DNA from 3 places in the Sphingomonas sp. R86520 genome. Region 1 is predicted to be linked to each of the others. Evidence: riboswitches for the same ligand, from Rfam matches in the RefSeq annotation. Region 1 holds a riboswitch; each other region holds the start of a gene.
What was found. A riboswitch is a leader RNA that binds a small molecule or an ion and turns the genes downstream of it on or off. The one in region 1 is predicted to bind cobalamin.
Positions count from the first base shown of each region.

Region 2: it holds a riboswitch for cobalamin, as region 1 does, so the genes downstream of both, SJY41_RS11895 (TonB-dependent receptor plug domain-containing protein) here and cobW (cobalamin biosynthesis protein CobW) in region 1, are expected to answer to the same signal.
Region 3: it holds a riboswitch for cobalamin, as region 1 does, so the genes downstream of both, SJY41_RS06630 (TonB-dependent receptor) here and cobW (cobalamin biosynthesis protein CobW) in region 1, are expected to answer to the same signal.

Region 1 covers NZ_JAXHBZ010000001.1:1,009,811-1,015,458, reverse strand. Annotated here, with positions in the region: gene SJY41_RS04865 (HoxN/HupN/NixA family nickel/cobalt transporter) at 143-1,204, shown strand; cobalamin riboswitch at 1,260-1,475, shown strand; gene cobW (cobalamin biosynthesis protein CobW) at 1,575-2,624, shown strand; gene cobN (cobaltochelatase subunit CobN) at 2,633-5,648, shown strand, end outside.
Region 2 covers NZ_JAXHBZ010000001.1:2,610,862-2,616,509, forward strand. Annotated here, with positions in the region: gene SJY41_RS11880 (ABC transporter ATP-binding protein) at 1-195, opposite strand, end outside; gene SJY41_RS11885 (FecCD family ABC transporter permease) at 186-1,154, opposite strand; gene SJY41_RS11890 (ABC transporter substrate-binding protein) at 1,151-1,948, opposite strand; gene SJY41_RS11895 (TonB-dependent receptor plug domain-containing protein) at 1,945-3,843, opposite strand; cobalamin riboswitch at 3,957-4,173, opposite strand; gene SJY41_RS11900 (TonB-dependent receptor) at 4,209-5,648, opposite strand, start outside.
Region 3 covers NZ_JAXHBZ010000001.1:1,446,486-1,452,133, forward strand. Annotated here, with positions in the region: gene SJY41_RS06625 (dihydrofolate reductase family protein) at 22-687, shown strand; cobalamin riboswitch at 1,096-1,332, shown strand; gene SJY41_RS06630 (TonB-dependent receptor) at 1,501-3,540, shown strand; partial or broken gene SJY41_RS06635 (IS481 family transposase) at 3,581-3,732, shown strand; gene SJY41_RS06640 (alpha/beta fold hydrolase) at 3,831-4,679, opposite strand; gene SJY41_RS06645 (deoxyribodipyrimidine photo-lyase) at 4,973-5,648, opposite strand, start outside.

The sequences.
Region 1 (5,648 bases):
CACGGTGAACGCCGTCTGAGCGACGACACGCGCGGCAGGGGCCGCACGGCGACGCGCGTCGGCCGCTCATGGCGTCCGGTCTTCGCGCGTCCCGGCCGTTCGCGGCAGGCCCCCGTCCTCGTCGGACGCCGGGGAGTTCTGCATGACGACGTTGACGATAGGGAGACCGGTCGAAAGGCCGACGCGCGCCGCCACCCGCAAGCGGATCCGCTGGATGTTCGCAGGCCTGGTCGTTGCCAACATCGCCGCCTGGGGCTGGGCATTTTCGCTATTTCACGCGCAACCGCTGATGCTGGGCACCGCGCTGCTCGCCTGGGGGCTCGGCCTGCGCCACGCGGTCGACGCGGATCACATCGCCGCGATCGACAACGTGACGCGCAAGCTCATGCAGGACGGCCAGCGCCCGATCGCAGTCGGCTTCTGGTTCGCGATCGGCCATTCCGGCATCGTCCTGATCGCGGCCGTCGCGATCGCCTTCACCGCCAGCGCACTGTCGCAGTTCGAGGCGTTCAAACAGGTCGGCGGCGTGGTCGCCACTATCGTCTCCGCCGTGTTCCTGTTCACGATCGCGGCGATGAACCTGATCATCCTGCGCTCGGTCTGGCGCACCTTCGGCCATGTTCGCAGCGGCGGTACCTATGTCGAGGAAGACCTCGACCTGCTGCTCGGCAATCGCGGCCTGCTCGCGCGGCTGTTCCGCCCGATGTTCCGGCTGGTCACGCGAAGCTGGCACATGGCACCGCTCGGCTTCCTGTTCGGGCTGGGCTTCGACACGGCGACGGAGGTCGCGATCCTCGGGCTTTCCGCGAGCCAAGCCGCCGACGGCCTCTCGATCGGCACCGTCCTCGTGCTCCCGGTCCTGTTCGCGACCGGCATGGCGCTGGTCGATACCGCGGACGGGGTCGTCATGCTCGGCGCCTACGAATGGGCGTTTGTGAAGCCGATCCGCAAACTCTATTACAACATCACCATCACGCTGATCTCCGCCATAGTCGCGATCGCGATCGGCGGGATCGAGACGCTGGCGCTGCTCGGCACGAAGCTCGGCCTGTCCGGCGGCGTGTGGGACGTCGCCGCGGCGCTCGGCGAGAACTTCAACGGCCTGGGCTTCGCGATCATAGGCCTGTTCGTGCTCTGCTGGGTGCTGAGCTTCGCGATCTACCGCTGGAAACGCTTCGACGAGATCGAAGTCGTGCACGGATAGCTGGCGGCCGGTCGCAAAGTCCTTTAGGTCGCGCCTTCGAGGGTCGGTTGGACCGAACCTCACAGATCGCGCCGGTGCCCTTCGGGGCTTGAATGGGAATGCGGTGCGGAAGGGTTCGCTCCTCCAATGCCGCGGCTGTCCCTGCAACTGTAAGCGGTGAGCGACACGCACGCGCCCTTTTACGGGGCAGCCACTGGGCGAAATCCTGGGAAGGTGTGCGAAGAGCTTCGACCCGCGAGCCAGGAGACCTGCCAGCGCAACGGTCGCTCTTGCCATGATCCAGGGGGTGGTCACGGCACGGTACTCCGTCTGAGCGACGAACAGGCGCGGCTGCAAGGTCGTGCGTGCGTGTGCTCGAAGGAGAATAAGAATGTCCGACCGTTCGCCCGATCTGGCCAAGGTCCCCGTCACCATCGTCACCGGCTTCCTCGGCGCCGGCAAGACCACCCTCATCAGCCACCTGATCCGCAACGCGAACGGCCGCCGCCTCGCCGTCGTCGTCAACGAATTCGGCACGCTCGGCATCGACGGCGACATCCTCAAGGGTTGCGCGATCCCCGATTGCCCGGCCGAGAACGTGATCGAACTCGCGAACGGCTGCATCTGCTGCACGGTCGCGGACGACTTCATCCCGACCGTCGAGGCATTGCTCGCGCTCGACCCGCGCCCCGATCACATCCTGATCGAGACGTCCGGCCTCGCGCTGCCCAAGCCGCTGCTGAAGGCATTCGACTGGCCCGCGATCCGATCGCGCATCACCGTCGACGGCGTCATCGCGCTCGCCGATGCCGAGGCGGTCGCCGCCGGCCGCTTCGCGCCAGACGTCGCGGCACTGGACGCCCAGCGCGCCGCCGATCCGAGTGTCGATCACGAGACTCCGCTCTCGGAGGTGTTCGAGGACCAGCTCGCCTGCGCCGACCTCGTTCTGCTGACCAAGGTCGATCTCGCCGGCCCCGAGGGGGTCGCCAAGGCGCGCGCGGTGATCGCCGCCGAGTCCGCAAGGCCGCTTCCGGTGATCGACCTGACCGACGGCATCATCGATCCGCGCGTGATCCTCGGCCTCAACGCCGCTGCCGAGGACGACATCGCCAGTCGCCCCTCGCACCACGACGGCGAGGACGATCACGAGCATGACGATTTCGACAGCGTCGTCGTCGAACTGGGCGAGATCGCCGACCCCGCGGACCTTACCGCGAAGATCGAAGCGCTCGCTCGCACCGCCGACATCCTCCGCGTGAAGGGCTATGCCGCGGTCACCGGAAAGCCGATGCGGCTCCTCGTCCAAGCAGTCGGCGCGCGCGTCCGCACGCAGTATGATCGCCTTTGGCGTGCCGACGAGCCGCGCCGCACGCAGCTCGTGGTGATCGCCGAGCACGACCGTATCGACGAGGCCCGCATCAAGGCCGCGCTGGACGCCTGAGGCCCAAGATGCACGTCGTCTTCCGCGAGACCCATGGGCTGGAGGAAAGCGCGGTCCCACAGGACCTCGCCCAATCCCCGGCGGATCTCGTCGTCCTGTCCTTCTCCGACGGCGACCTCGGCGCGTTCGCCGCAGGCTGGAGACGTGCGGACGCCCTCGGAAGCCGCTTACCCTCGCTCCGCCTCGCCAACCTGACCGCACTCCAGCACCCGCTCTCGGTCGACACCTATGTCGAACAGACGCTGGCGGGCGCGAAGGGCATCCTGATCCGGCTGATCGGCGGGCGCTCCTATTGGAGCTACGGCCTGCAACAGGTCGAAAACCTCGCGCGGGAGAACCGCATCGCGCTCGCCGTCCTCGCTGCAGACGGCCGGATAGACATGCGCCTCGACGCCGCCTCGACCATCCCGCTCTCGACGCTGCGGCGCCTCGCCCAGCTTTGCGACACCGGTGGCGCGGTCGCAGCGCAGGCGGCACTAGCGCAATTCGCGCTGGCGTCTGGCTGCTACGCCGGTCCCGTCACCGGGGTCCGCGCGATCGCCGACGTCGGTGGCTGGCAGCTTCACGACGGCGCGACGTGCCCGGCCGCCTTCGCCATGAACGCGCGACGTTCGCGCATACTGCTCGTCTTCTACCGCTCCTATCTCACTGCCGCCGACCTACACCCGATCGAAGCACTCCACGCCGCACTGACCGCGCGCGGCTTCGACGTCATCGGCCTGTTCGCACCGTCATTGAAAGCCCCAGACGCAGCCGGCTGGCTAACCCGCTGGGTGGAAGCTTTGAAACCCGCCGCGATCGTCAACGCCACCGCCTTTTCCGCCCGCGGTGCCACCGACACCACACCGCTGGACGCCGCCAACGTCCCGGTCTTCCAGATTGCGCTGGCCACCTCCGATCGTGCAGCTTGGGCGGGCGCGACGCGAGGCCTGTCGCCCGCCGACCTCGCCATGCACGTCGTCCTCCCCGAAGTGGACGGCCGCCTGTTCGCCGGCGTCGCCAGCTTCAAGGAAGCCGCCGCGCGTGATGGTGACCTCGAATATACCCGCCGCGAACACCGTGCGGACCCAGCCCGCATCACCGCGATCGCCGCCCGCATCGAAGCCCGGACGAGCCTCGCCAGCAAACCGGTCGCCGAGCACCGCCTCGCGATCGTCCTCTCGACCTACCCCGGCAAGACCTACCAGATGGCCCACGCCGTCGGTCTGGACGCGCTCGCCTCCACGCAGGCGATCCTCGCCGACCTCACCGAAGCCGGCTACGCGATCATTCCCGAAACCGGCGACCTCGCCACGTCCCGGATCCACTGGTCACTCACCGAGTACCGCGCATCGCTCGCGTACCTCCCCAAAGCCCTCCGCGAAGATCTCCATCAAACCTGGGGCGAACCTACCGAGGACTTTACCTTCACCGCGATCGACCAGGGCGGGGCGCTCGTCGCCCTCCAACCCGAACGCGGCCGAACCGAGCACCGTGCGGAAGAATATCACGACCTCTCGCGCTGCCCCTGCCACGCCTATGTCGCCTTCTACCTGTGGCTTCGCACCCGCGGCACCGACGCGCTGGTCCATGTCGGCGCGCACGGCACGCTGGAATGGTTGCCCGGCAAGTCGGTCGCGCTGTCGGACGCCTGCTGGCCCGAAGCCCTCACTGGCGCGACGCCCGTCATCTACCCATTCATCGTCAACGACCCCGGCGAAGCGGCCCAGGCCAAGCGCCGGATCGGCGCCGTCACGCTCGGTCACGTCCCGCCGCCGCTCGAACGCACCCGTGCCGGCGCCGGCCTCGGCCGCCTCGAAGCGCTGCTCGACGAATTCTCCAATGCCGACGGCCTCGACCCGGCGCGGCGCGACCGTCTGCAACGCGACATCCGCGACGAAGCCAGCGCCACGGGGCTCGCCGCAACCCTTGGCCTGGACGACGTACAGTCGCAGTCGGAGGCCATCACCCGCATCGACACGTTCGTGTGCGATGTGAAGGAGAGCCAGTATGGCGACGGCCTCCACATCTACGGCCGCGGCGAGCAAGGCGAAGCCGAACGCGCCGGACTGCTGTCGGCGCTTCGAGGCGAGCGTGTCGCAGCCGGCCCCTCCGGCTCGCCGTGGCGAGGCCGCGCCGACGTCCTACCGACTGGCCGCAACCTCTACACCACCGACCCCCGCGCGGTCCCGTCGCGCGCCGCCCATACCCAGGGCGTGAAGCTCGCCGAAGAGCTAGTCCGTCGTCATCTGCAGGATCAGGGCGACTACCCGCGCACCCTCGTCGTCGACCTGTGGGCGTCCGCGACGATGCGTACCGCGGGCGAGGAGTTCGCGATGGCGCTCCACCTGCTCGGCGCGGAACCGGTCTGGGACATGCAGTCCGACCGCGTCACGGGCGTCGAGATCCTCCCGCTTGCCAGTTTCGATCGCCCACGCATCGACGTCACCCTGCGCGTATCCGGCCTGTTCCGGGATGCCTTCCCGACACTCTGCACGATGTTCGGCCAAGCCGTCCGTGCGCTCGGCGCACGCGACGAGCCCGCGGACTGGAACCCGTTCGTCGGCCGGACGCCAACCCCGCGCGTCTACGGCCCCGAACCCGGCCGCTACGGCCTGAGGATGGGCGACGCCGCCGAAACCTACACGCCGGAAGCGCGCCTGATTGCCGGCAAGGCCTGGCTATCCGCCTCCAGCCACGCGCTCGATGACGGCACCGACAGCTTCGACCCGATCGGCATCCGCGACCGTGTCGCCGCTGCGGACGCCTTCGTCCACGTCCAGGACCTGCCCGAAACCGACCTGCTGCTCGCCGCAGACTATGCCGCGCACGAAGCAGGCTTCGCCGCCGCGCAATCGGTCGCCGGCGGGAACGCCGTCCTCTACCATCTCGACGCGCGAGACCCGTCTCGAGCCAAGGCGCGCCCGCTCAAGGAGGAGATCGCCCGCGTCGTCCACGCCCGCGCAGCCCACGCCGGCTGGGTGGACGGCATGATGCGCCACGGCTTCCGCGGCGGGGCGGAGATCGCCGCCACGCTCGATCACC
Region 2 (5,648 bases), 1.6 Mb from region 1:
GTCCTGCGTATCGAGCCGGACGCTTCCCCCGCTACGACCGACCAGCGCCGCGGCAGCTTTGACCAGCGTGCTCTTGCCGGCGCCGTTGGGGCCGAGGATCGCGGTGACGCGGCCGGGGCGAAGGTGCGCGGACACATCGTGCAGGACAGTGCGCTTGCCGAGCTTCACGCTCAGCGCGTCGACGATCAAATCCATGCGCGGCCCCGTTCCTTGACCAGCAACCCGAGGAAGAACGGCGCCCCGATCAACGCCATCGCGACGCCGAGCCGGACTTCGCCGGCGCCGGGCGCAAGCCGCACGAGGCTGTCCGCCGCGAGCACCAAAGCTGCGCCACCAAGCGCGGAGGGCAGCAACAGCGCGCCCGGTCGGTGGCCAAAGAGGGGCCGCAAGAGATGCGGCACGACCAGCCCGACGAAACCGATCACGCCGGTGACCGCGACGCCCGCGCCGATGACGAGGCCGGTACCGAGCACCACTAGCAACCGCACCCGCCCCATCCGCACGCCGAGCGACCGCGCCGCCGCCTCGCCCAGCGACAGCGCGTCGAGCGACCGCCCGGTGAACATCAGCAAGACCGCGCCGAGCAGCATCGGTGGCAAGGCGAGCTTGATATCGTCCCAACCGCGATCGGTCAGCGCGCCCATGATCCAGTCGATCACCTCGGCGACCGCATAGGGGTTCGGCGCGATAGAGATCAGAAATGCGGTCAGCGCACCGGCAAGGCTGGCGAGCACCGTGCCGACTAGGATGAAGGTGATCGCACTCGGTGACCGCCATGTCAGCGCGGCGAGCAACGCCACCGCGCCCCCTGCCCCGACCATCGCGGCGGCGAAGATCGCCGGCCCGGAGCCGACCCCGAAGATGATCGCAGCCACGGCGCCGAGGGCTGCCACCGACGACACGCCGACCACCGCCGGGTCGGCGAGCGGATTGCGGAGATAGCCTTGCAGGACAGCCCCCGACAGCCCGAGCGTGGCGCCTAGCGCGAGTCCGAGCACGGCGCGCGGCAACCGTAGCTCCAGAATGATCCACCACCGCGGGTCGCTCGAGAACCACGCTTCAAGAGGCACCCACACCTTGCCGCAGCCGAGCGACAGCCCGAACAGCACGACCACCAGCAGGCAGAGCGCCACAAGCTTGAGCGCGCGATTCACGACACGCTCGCGCGGATCGCGGCGAGGCGTTCGAGTGCCGGCGGAATGGTCGACCCGCCACAGTTGATCAGCACACGCGGAAAGACGGCTTGCGGCGTGTTCGGCAGCAGCCGGTGGCGCAGTGCCGTCCCCCGACCGACGCGTTCCGACGCGATCACCACGGCAGGCGGACGCGTCACGATCGTTTCGGCGGAGACCGTCCCGGTATGCGTCAGCCCATAGCTCGCGGCGGCGTTGCGGAAGCCGACGCGTGTCATCATCTCGTTCAGCAACGTGCTCCCCCCGGTCGCGAGATCTCCGCTGATATAGAGCAAGGCGCTCTGCGACGGTCCATCCTTGCGGCTCCAGCGCGCCACTGCATGATCGATATCTGCATTGATCCGCGCGCCGCCCGCAGGCGCACCGACGGCGTCGGCAATCTGCGTGACCTGCGCCTGGCTCTCCGCGATCGAGTCGGGAATGCCAAGCAGCAGCGTCTTCAACCCGGCCCGCGCGTACGCCGCCTGGGTAGCAGGCGGCGTATAGGTGCTGGCGATGACGAGGTCGGGGTGCAGCGCAATCACCTCCTCGGCGGTCCCCGCGGTCGCACGATAACGCCGCGCGACGTCGAGCGGGATCGAGGTCGCGGACGGATCCTGCGAATACCGGCTGATCGCGGCGATCCGCGCGGGCGGCAGGATCCGGACCAGCACCGAATCCACGCACGGGTTGGTCGAGACGATCCCCCCGCCCCCGCTCGGCGGTGCTGCACAGCCCCCGAGCAGCAGGGCGGCAAGGATCGGCCCCAGCCTCACTTCAGGCGCAACCGCACGCCGCCATACGCCGCCCGGCCATAGGTGCCGTAGCCGGTGACTGTCTGATAGCTCGCGTCGGTGACGTTATCGACGCGACCGTAGATCGCGAACCGCTCACCGATCGGAAACTCCGCGCGGACGCCGCCGATCGCATACCCATCGATCCGCGTCGTATTGGCGGCGTCGTTGAAGCTGTCGTCGACCATCGTCACGGTGCCGCCGATCGAGAGCCCGAACGGGAACCGGTAATCGGCGTTGACGCTGGCGGTCTGCTGCGGACGGCGCGCAAGTTCGTTGCCGTAATTCGCGCCGATCGAGCGGTTCTCGGTGTGGATGTAGCTGTAGTTGGCGGTGAGCGTCAGCGCATCGACCGGACGCAGCGCCAGCGTGAATTCGACCCCGTCCGCCTCGGCGCGCGCGACGTTGTTGTACACACCGAACGGGCGATCGACGCAGATCGAGCCAATTGTCGCCTGCTCCGCCGGACTGCAGTCGCGGAAGTCGATCTGGTTGCGCGTGCGGCGATTGAAGTACGTCACGCCGACGCGGGCGCGGTTATCCAGAAACGCCTGTTCGACGCCGACATCGAAGTTGCGCGCGGTCTCCGGATCGAGGTCGCGGTTCCCGTAATCCGAGAAGAGCTGGTACAGCGTCGGCGCCTTGAACCCTTCGCCATAGCTCGCGCGGACGGTGGTACCGGTGCGCAGCGCCAGTGCCGCATTCGCACCGAACGTGGTGTGGTTGCCGAAATCCTCGTGATCGTCGTTGCGGACGCCGCCGGTCAGCGTGAGGATGTCGAGCGGCTTAACGATCAGTTGGCCGTAAACGCTGGTGATCCCGGTATCGGCATAGGTGAAACCGTCGTTGAAGCGGCTGTTCTCGCGCTCGACGCCGGCGACGACGCGGACTTGGTCGAGCGGACGGAAGTCGCCCTGATATTCGTAGCGCTCGCTGCGGCCGCGGCCGATGAACGACGGGTCCGCGCCGAACGCCGGTTCGTAATTGTCGCGGTTGATGTCGGCGATCGTGAACGCGACCCGGTTGTTGAACCGTCCGTCGGCGAAGTTCGCGTGAAGGCCCGCATAGCCGTAAAGCTCCTGCGTCTTGCTGTAGTCGGCGGTGTCGGCGAACTCATATGTCGGCGCCGGGAAGCCATCCAATTCGACCCGGCTGTCCGCGAAATACCCGCGCAGGTCGAGGCCGATCCCAGGCGTGAACTCGACGCCCAGCCGCCCGGTCGCGCCATATTGACGGTACCCGTCCCGCTCCGTGCCGTCGGCCGCCGACGAGATGCCGTCGGTCTTCAGATAGCCGCCGGTCAGCGATCCCGACACCGGCCCCTTCGCGCCCGACACGCCCGCACTCGCGAACACGCTGTCGGCATAGCCATATTCCGCATTGGCGCGTGCCTGAACGCCTTCGGTCGGCGCGGCGGTGATGATATTGACGACACCGCCGATCGCCTGGCTGCCCCATGGCACCGAGTTCGGCCCGCGCAACACTTCGATCCGCTCGACCGAACTGGACAGAAGATTGCCGAAATCGAAGCCGCCGCCGGTCGACGAGGGATCGTTGACGCGCACGCCGTCGATCACGACCAGAGTCTGGTCGGATTCGGCGCCGCGGATCCGCACGCCGGTCAGCGCACCCAGCGTGCCGTTGCGCGTGACTGTGACACCCGGCGTGGTCGCGAGCAGATCGGACACGACGACGGTCTGGCGACGCTCGATCTCGGCGCGGTCGATCACGGTCACCGCCTGACCGACTTCGCTCGCGGGCTGCGCGACGCGGGTCGCGGTCACGACGAGTTCGGGCGCGTCACTGTCGGGAATGTCCTGCGCATAGGCCGGCGATGCGATCAGCGCCGCGCTCAGGAGAAGGAAGAATTTCGTCATGGGGTACGTCCTGCAAAACCACCCGCGACCATTCGCGGAGCGGCAGACGTCTCTCGCTCGAGGGAACCCCGTTTGATCGGGACACTCGTCCGCGCCGGAGCACCCGCCCGCGCAGTGGATCGACCGTGAACGGCAGGTCTCCTGGCTTCCGGGTCATCGTGACCACCCCGCCTTCCCGGATCGAAACCCAGTGGCCTAATCGGGGTGGCCGCTATCCGGTCACAGTTGCGGGGACAGCGCCGGTCTTGCGGACTTGGGTCCTGAAGACCTTTCCGCGCACCGGCTTCCCTTTTGATCCCGTCACCGGGAACCCTTCACGCCGTTGCCATTAGTCGCGGCCCGGACACGGGTCAACGCGCACCGGTTCAACGGATGCCGTAGCGCAACCCGACCCAGATCGTCCGCGGCGTTGCGCGCTCGACGATGTTCGCGCCGCTGATCCCCGCCTCGACCCGCTCGTTGAACACATTCTCGCCGCGCAGTTCGGCGACCAGCGAGCGCATGATCGGCACCGCCGCATACGCATCCAGCGTCGTCGCTGGATCGAGCACCCGCGTATTCTGGTCGTCGTCATATTGCTGGCCGATATGCCGCACGGTCAGCGACAGCGCCGCCGCATCGTGCCGCCAGTCGATCGTCCCCGACACCTGGTCGCGCGGTGTCTGCGCCGGTCGCAAGCCATCGAGCGCGGCGGTAATGCCGGAGCCCTCGACCGTCGAGTTGGTATGCGACCACGATGCCTGCACGCCGAACGGCCCCGGTCGATACGACGCATCCAGCTCGAACCCATGCGCGCGGATCGCATCGAGGTTCTGGCGGATGCGGTAGGTCGTCACGCCCGGTAAGACCTGCGTCGGAGTGGTCGTCGTCACGTTGGCGATCGCATCCTTCAGCCGGTTGTAGAAATACGTCGCGGCGATGCTGACCCCCGGCGCAGGCGTCAGCGTCACGCCGCCTTCGACCCCGGTCAGCCGCTCCGGCGACAACACGGCATTCGCCGCCGTCGCATCGTTGCCGACGCGGAACGGGCGATACAGTTCGTTGAGCGTCGGCAACCGCCACCCGCGATAGCCGGCGGCGCGCACCGTAATCGCGTCGAGCGGCTTGTACGCGATCCCCGCACGCCCCGTCGTCTCGCTGCCATTGCGGTCGGCGTAGCGCAGATTGGTCAACGCGGTGCCGCCCGCCAGCGGGCGTTCGGACAAATAGCCGCCGTCGATCGACCACCAGTCAATCCGCCCGCCGAGGCTGAAGGTGAAGTCGCCCGCGACCAGGCTGCCGTCGGCGAACACGCCGGTCGTCGTCGTGCTTCCGCCCGCCTCGCGCCGCCGTGTCGGCACAGTGTTCACGAAGGTATAGAGTTCCTGCGTCTTGCCGCTGACGTCGCGGATATCCGAGCCGAGGCGCAACGTGATGCTCTCGCCCAAGGGCGGCGCAATCTCGATCCGTCCGCCAAGCCCGGTCGCCGGCGTATTATACTGGTTCAGCGACTGGATCGCGGTCGTCCGCGTGGCATTGATGCTGTTGAAGCTGCTCGCGAACGCCCGCGTCTGCAGATAGGCAAGCGCCGAATACCCCCAGTTCCCGCGGCCGATCAGGCGGATGCTGGCGTCGGCGCCTTCGCTCTTGTTGTCGGTAAAGTCGCTGCCTCGGTCGCGCCTGTCGGTGAACGCGCTCGCATTCATCTGCAATTCGGTCTTCGCACCGACACCCACGACGGTCCGCAGCGCACCCGAGGCCTGCTCGTACGGTGCCGCCCGATCGACGATGCCGCGGCTTTCCTCGACCGTCGGGGTAAAGCCATC
Region 3 (5,648 bases), 440 kb from region 1:
TCCATCGAAAGGATTTGATCCATGCGCAAGTTGACCGGTGCGGCGTTCGTATCGCTCGATGGCGTGATGCAAGCGCCCGGGGGGCCAACCGAAGATCCAACCGGAGACTTCGACCAGGGCGGCTGGGTGTTCGGCATAGGCGACGATGTCATCGATCCGGTTTTGGGCGCGCTCTTCACCCCGCCTTACGCGCTACTCCTAGGGCGGCGGACCTACGATATCTTCGCAGCCTATTGGCCGTTCGTCGACGGCGAGATGGCGGGCATGGGTGCAGCGCTGACGGCGGCAGAAAAATATGTCGTGACCGGTGGCGATCAGCCGCTCGGTTGGGCGAACAGCCACCGGATCGACGGCATTGCCGCCATCAGAGCGCTGAAAGAGAGCGACGGTCCCGACTTGCTGATCCAGGGTTCATCGACGCTCTACCCGCCGTTGCTCGCTGCCGGACTGATCGACGAACTGGTGCTGATGACCTTTCCCGTCATGCTCGGGACCGGCAAGCGCTTGTTCGGCGACGGCACGCCGTCAGGTGCGCTGCGACTGATCGACCATCAAGTTGGCACGAAAGGCGTGATCGTCACCCGCTGGTTACCGACCGGGCCGGTTCCGCGGATCAACCATCCTCACCCCAGCACCAGCGCGGCGGAGACCGAACGGCAGCGGCGGATGAACGAAGGGACCTGGTAAGCCCGAATCCGTGCTCCCAGACCCCAGACGCGCTCAACCAGAAGCGGATGCTCGGTGCTGGGTTACAACCGCGCGAACACGGTCGTTCGGGTGGATATGCTATACCGCCGATGTGGCGCCCGAGACTGATGGTCTCTCCTGCCATATCTGTGAGCGGAAGGATGCAGAAGGACTGATCACTGTGGGAAGCGACTGAAGATAGAGGACATTCTGCGCCCTGCCGCATGGCTTGAAAAGATGTTGTTTTGAGAACTTCCGAATTCAGGTGTTAGCGGAGGCGACGCTTCACGCGTCGCAGCTTTTGGCAGAAGTCGAACACATATAAGGAAATCTTTATATGTGTTCGCGGCAATCTTGCGGATCGGCATCATCACAGGTACGCAGCACAGGTCAGGCTGGGATCACCAGTCTGACATTGATCACGCTGGTGTCCCGAAAGGGACTTAAAAGGGAACACGGTATGGGAGACGCTCTCCCGAAGCCGAGGCTGTCCCTGCAACTGTAAGCGGCGAGCGAGATGTACATCGCGCCCTCTCAGGAGGGCGCAGCCACTGGACCAACGCCCTATCGGCCGGAATCCGGGAAGGCCGTATATCGAGCGACGACCCGTGAGCCAGGAGACCTGCCAGCGTCTGGTCGCTCTTGCTTTGGTCCAGGGGATGGTCGGGGCACGGTTCTTCCGTCTGAGCGACGAACGAGCGACGGGGGTCGCATCGGTTCGTGTCGCGGGCGCTTGCGTCCGCCTGCCGACGCGCGCCGACCGTTCGTAGCGGACGCCCCCGTCCGAAGTTGCTTGGCGCACGGGGGACGGACATGAAAGAATCGAAATCACGCACTGGATGGCTCGGATGCGCGGCGCTGGCCGCGATGTGCATCACGACGCCTGGATGGGCTCAGGCAAACGAGGCCGAGGGCGCATCGACACAGTCACCGATCGACATCGTCGTGTTCGGTCGCGGCGAAGCGAAGATCGGCGTCGCACACGCAGCAAGCGAGGGCACGGTTGCCGGGGCGGACCTTCTCGTTCGACCGCTGCTGCGCGTCGCCGAACTGCTGGAAGCGATCCCCGGCATGGTCGCCGCGCAGCATTCGGGCAGCGGCAAGGCCAACCAGTATTTTCTGCGCGGCTTCAATCTCGATCACGGGTCGGACTTCACGACCTATATCGACGGCGTGCAGATGAATTTGCGGACGCATGGCCACGGTCAGGGCTATCTCGACCTCAACGGGCTGATTCCCGAGATCGTCGCGCGTGAGGATTTCCGCAAAGGGCCCTACCGCGCCGATGGCGGTGACTTCGCACTGGCAGGCGCGGCTTACATGACGACGACCGACGGTCTCGCTCGACCCTTTCTATCGGTAGAGGGCGGCTCCTACGGCTATGGCCGGATCGCCGCCGGTGGCACGATCGACGGTGTCGGCGCCGGTAAACTCACACTTGTCGCGCAGACGAAGATCTATGACGGGCCATGGCAAGAACCCGAGCACCTGCGACACGTGTCAGGCTTCGCAAAATATATCGCTCCAGCCGGCGCAGGCCAGATCGAGGCCTCGTTCAACGCCTATCGCGCGACCTGGCGCCCGACCGAACAGATACCCGAGCGGATCATTGGCACCACGCTCTGCGAGGACGTGTTCTGCTCGCCCGATCCGACTGCACGCGGCGAGACCACCCGGCTCGTAGGCAACATCGCGGTCCGCCAACCCGATTGGCATGCCAATTTCTATGGCCAGTTCTACGACTGGTCGATGTATTCGAATCCAACCTACACCGAACCGGATGGGACCAGCGCGCAGATCCGTCAGTTCGACAAACGCTGGATCGTCGGGGCGCGCGGCGAAAAGCGTTGGACGCTTGCACCCACCCTCGCCGTCTCGCTCGGCACTGAGGAACGCTATGACCATATCGGCAGCGTCGGTGTTTATCGCACCAGCGCGCGATCGTTCCTCTCGTCAATCGGCCGCTACCATGTCGAGGAAGCGTCGGCAGCACTGTATGGCGAAGCGACCTGGACACCGGTTGCGGGGCTTCGCCTAATCGGTGGAGTCCGCGGCGACTATTATCATTATGTCGTCCGGGCGCGGGATCCGGCGGCGGTCGTAGCGGGCGAGGGCAGCGGCGACGACACGATCCTGTCGCCGAAGGCATCGATTGCCTATTCACCGACTGCCTGGCTGGAACTCTACGGCAATTGGGGTCGCGGCTTTCACTCCAACGACGTGCGCGGCGCGGTCAACGTCGAAACACCGGTGCCGGTGCTGGTCCGCGGCAGCGGCCGTGAAGTCGGCGCACGGTGGCAGTTGTCGGGTGTCACGCTGACTGCGACCTATTGGTGGCTCGACGTGGACAGCGAACTGCGGTTCATCGGCGATTCCAACGCGGTCGAACCGACCGGCGCGAGCAGGCGTCGCGGCTATGAACTGGTAGCGTTCTGGCGTCCCAGGCCGTGGCTCGCGATCGATGGCAACTACACGGCGAGCCGGTCGCGCTACGATACCGGCGACCGCATTCCCAACGCCTTCGAGAACGCCGCATCCGCCGGGATCGCGTTGGTGCTCGATCCGTGGGAGGCCAGCGTGCGTGTCCGTCATCTCGGGCCCTACCCGCTGCTCGATGACAACAGCGTCCGGGACTCTGGAAGTACCGTCGTCAACGTCCGGGCCGCCCGCAAGATTGGACGGTTCGACGTTTATGGCGAGGTACTCAACATCCTGGACAGCCATGACAAGGACATTGCCTATTTCTACGAATCCTACATTCCCTCGGTCGATATTTCGGGACCGACCGAGGGCCGGCTGAGCCGCGTAGTAGAGCCGCGCACCTTGCGCCTAGGTGCCCGAGTGAACTTCTAGAAGATGCAAGATGATCGCCAGCTTAGGGGGAGCTGGCGATCGCCTTCACTATGAGATCCACGAGCAACTACGGGTCACTTCGCCGACTTGATGGCGGCCTACAATTTCGCCCATCGGCTCAAAACGCTCAGTGGCCTTACGCCTTACGAATACATCGCCAAAAGCTGGACGTCAGAGCCAGACAGTTTCATCGGTTGGACGGCACGCTTAGCGGTCGAAGTGCTGTCTGAGCGGTTAATGGGTGGATTTATGGCCGATCCGCGCTCGTTCTTCGAGGTGGCAGGGCTCCGTCAGTTTATTACTCGGTGCTCTTGTTGGTTTCCCTGCGAGGAATCAGCTACGCGGCTAGTACCGACGTACATGGCGACTATTTCTACCCAAGCTTCGGGCTGCTGATCAACAATATCAACGCCGCCGCCCTGCAGTTCCGCGAACGCGAAGTCGGGGCGGATCTTGTGCGCGCGATGTGCCATCGGATAAATCATATCGCCCGTGTTGGTGAGGATCATTGCGGGCTGCGTTATCTTCGCCAAACTCTCCTCATGACGATACTGGAAGGCAGCATGATGACCCCACCAGAATGCACCTCGCCCTGAAAACGCTTGAACGACGTAATCACTCAAGCGCTCGGGAGAGACCGTGCCCGCTGCAAAACCGTCACGGATTGCAAACAGTTCGGTCAGATGCGTGCCACCGGGACGCGGACCAAAGCCTAGCTCCCATTGATGGCCCGATGCCAGATAGTCGGCTCGCTCCTCTTCGGTGAGCGGCAACGGGCCGTTGAGGATGAGTTTATCCACACGGTTGGCAAATTGAATGGCAACCTCGGTTGCGACCAGGGCACCCGTGTGGTGACCGACGATCGACGCGCGATCGATCCCCAGGGCGTCAAGCACGGGCGTGATGCCCTGCGCATAATCTTCGACCTTCGGTATGAACGGTGTCGGATCCGACAACCCGAAGCCCGGCATGTCGATGCCGATCACCCATAGGCCACGCCGCGCAAGCGGTTCGTACACCAGGTCGAACTGGCCCGACGTCATCGGCACCTGATGCAGCAGAACAACCGCCGCGCCTTCGCCGAGGTGTTGAAAATGGATCTGCCCGAACGGACCGTCAACATAACCACGCCTCGGCATATCAGTTTTCTTCCGTCGCTAGGGTGCCGGGATATACGCGAGGGGTATGGATACGGTCGGGTTGCCGAATATGACCGGCTGGCGACAATCCGGCAGCGTTGAGGGCCGCCTCTTCCTCGTGTCAGACCTTACCCGGTGTCGTGGTGCAACGCCCGCCGGCAGCCGATCAGCAGTGCGAGCAGCCGACAAACCCGCAGTTCGCGGACGATCTCGACGACGAGGTGCCGTGCTGAGAAATGACTAATTCTGGCGGAAGCCGTCGTTCAACCGCTTCGCACGTTCCGAAGGGTGCTTCACCGCGCAACTGTTGGGCTTGTCGGCTCGCCAGTCAGATACGGATCGACGGGCACCTCTGCCGGAACTGATACTAGCGGCACCGGCCTGGACGCTGCAGCAGCAAGCCATTCGTCGCCGCCTTCCCGGTGCCGGGTAGAGCCGTCGCCGCGGGTCGAGACGCGTCCGTAGATCGGCCGCTCACGGTCCGAGGGGGAGCCTGCGAACATGGCGGCGATGTTGCCGTAAGTCGACGGGTCGCGACCATCGAGGCTCAGCCGGTCGTTGAGGTAGCAGGCGGTCGCCCATGCCGCCTCCGGGCTGGGCGTCATCGCGATGATGCGCTTGGCCCAGTACATCCGCAGGTTGTTGTGCATCCAGCCATCGAGGAGAAACTGCTTCTGGCAGGCGTTCCAGGTCTCGTCGCGAGTCTCGCCGCGCAGGAGCGCGTGCACCGTCTCCAGCTCGGGTCGGGGGTCGCCTGCATGGTGCGCGAGCGTGTCGACCGCCCAGCCGGCGACGCGGTCGTAGCGTTCCGGTGCGACGAGCACTCGCGCCTGGTAGTGAAACCACTCGCGCCAGCCGAGCAGCTCGTCGGCGAACTTGGCTTTATGCTTGCTCGCTGCATCGGCCGCGGCGACCGCAGCCATCACCTCGCGAGGGCCCAGCACGCCGAAATGCAGATAGGGCGATAGT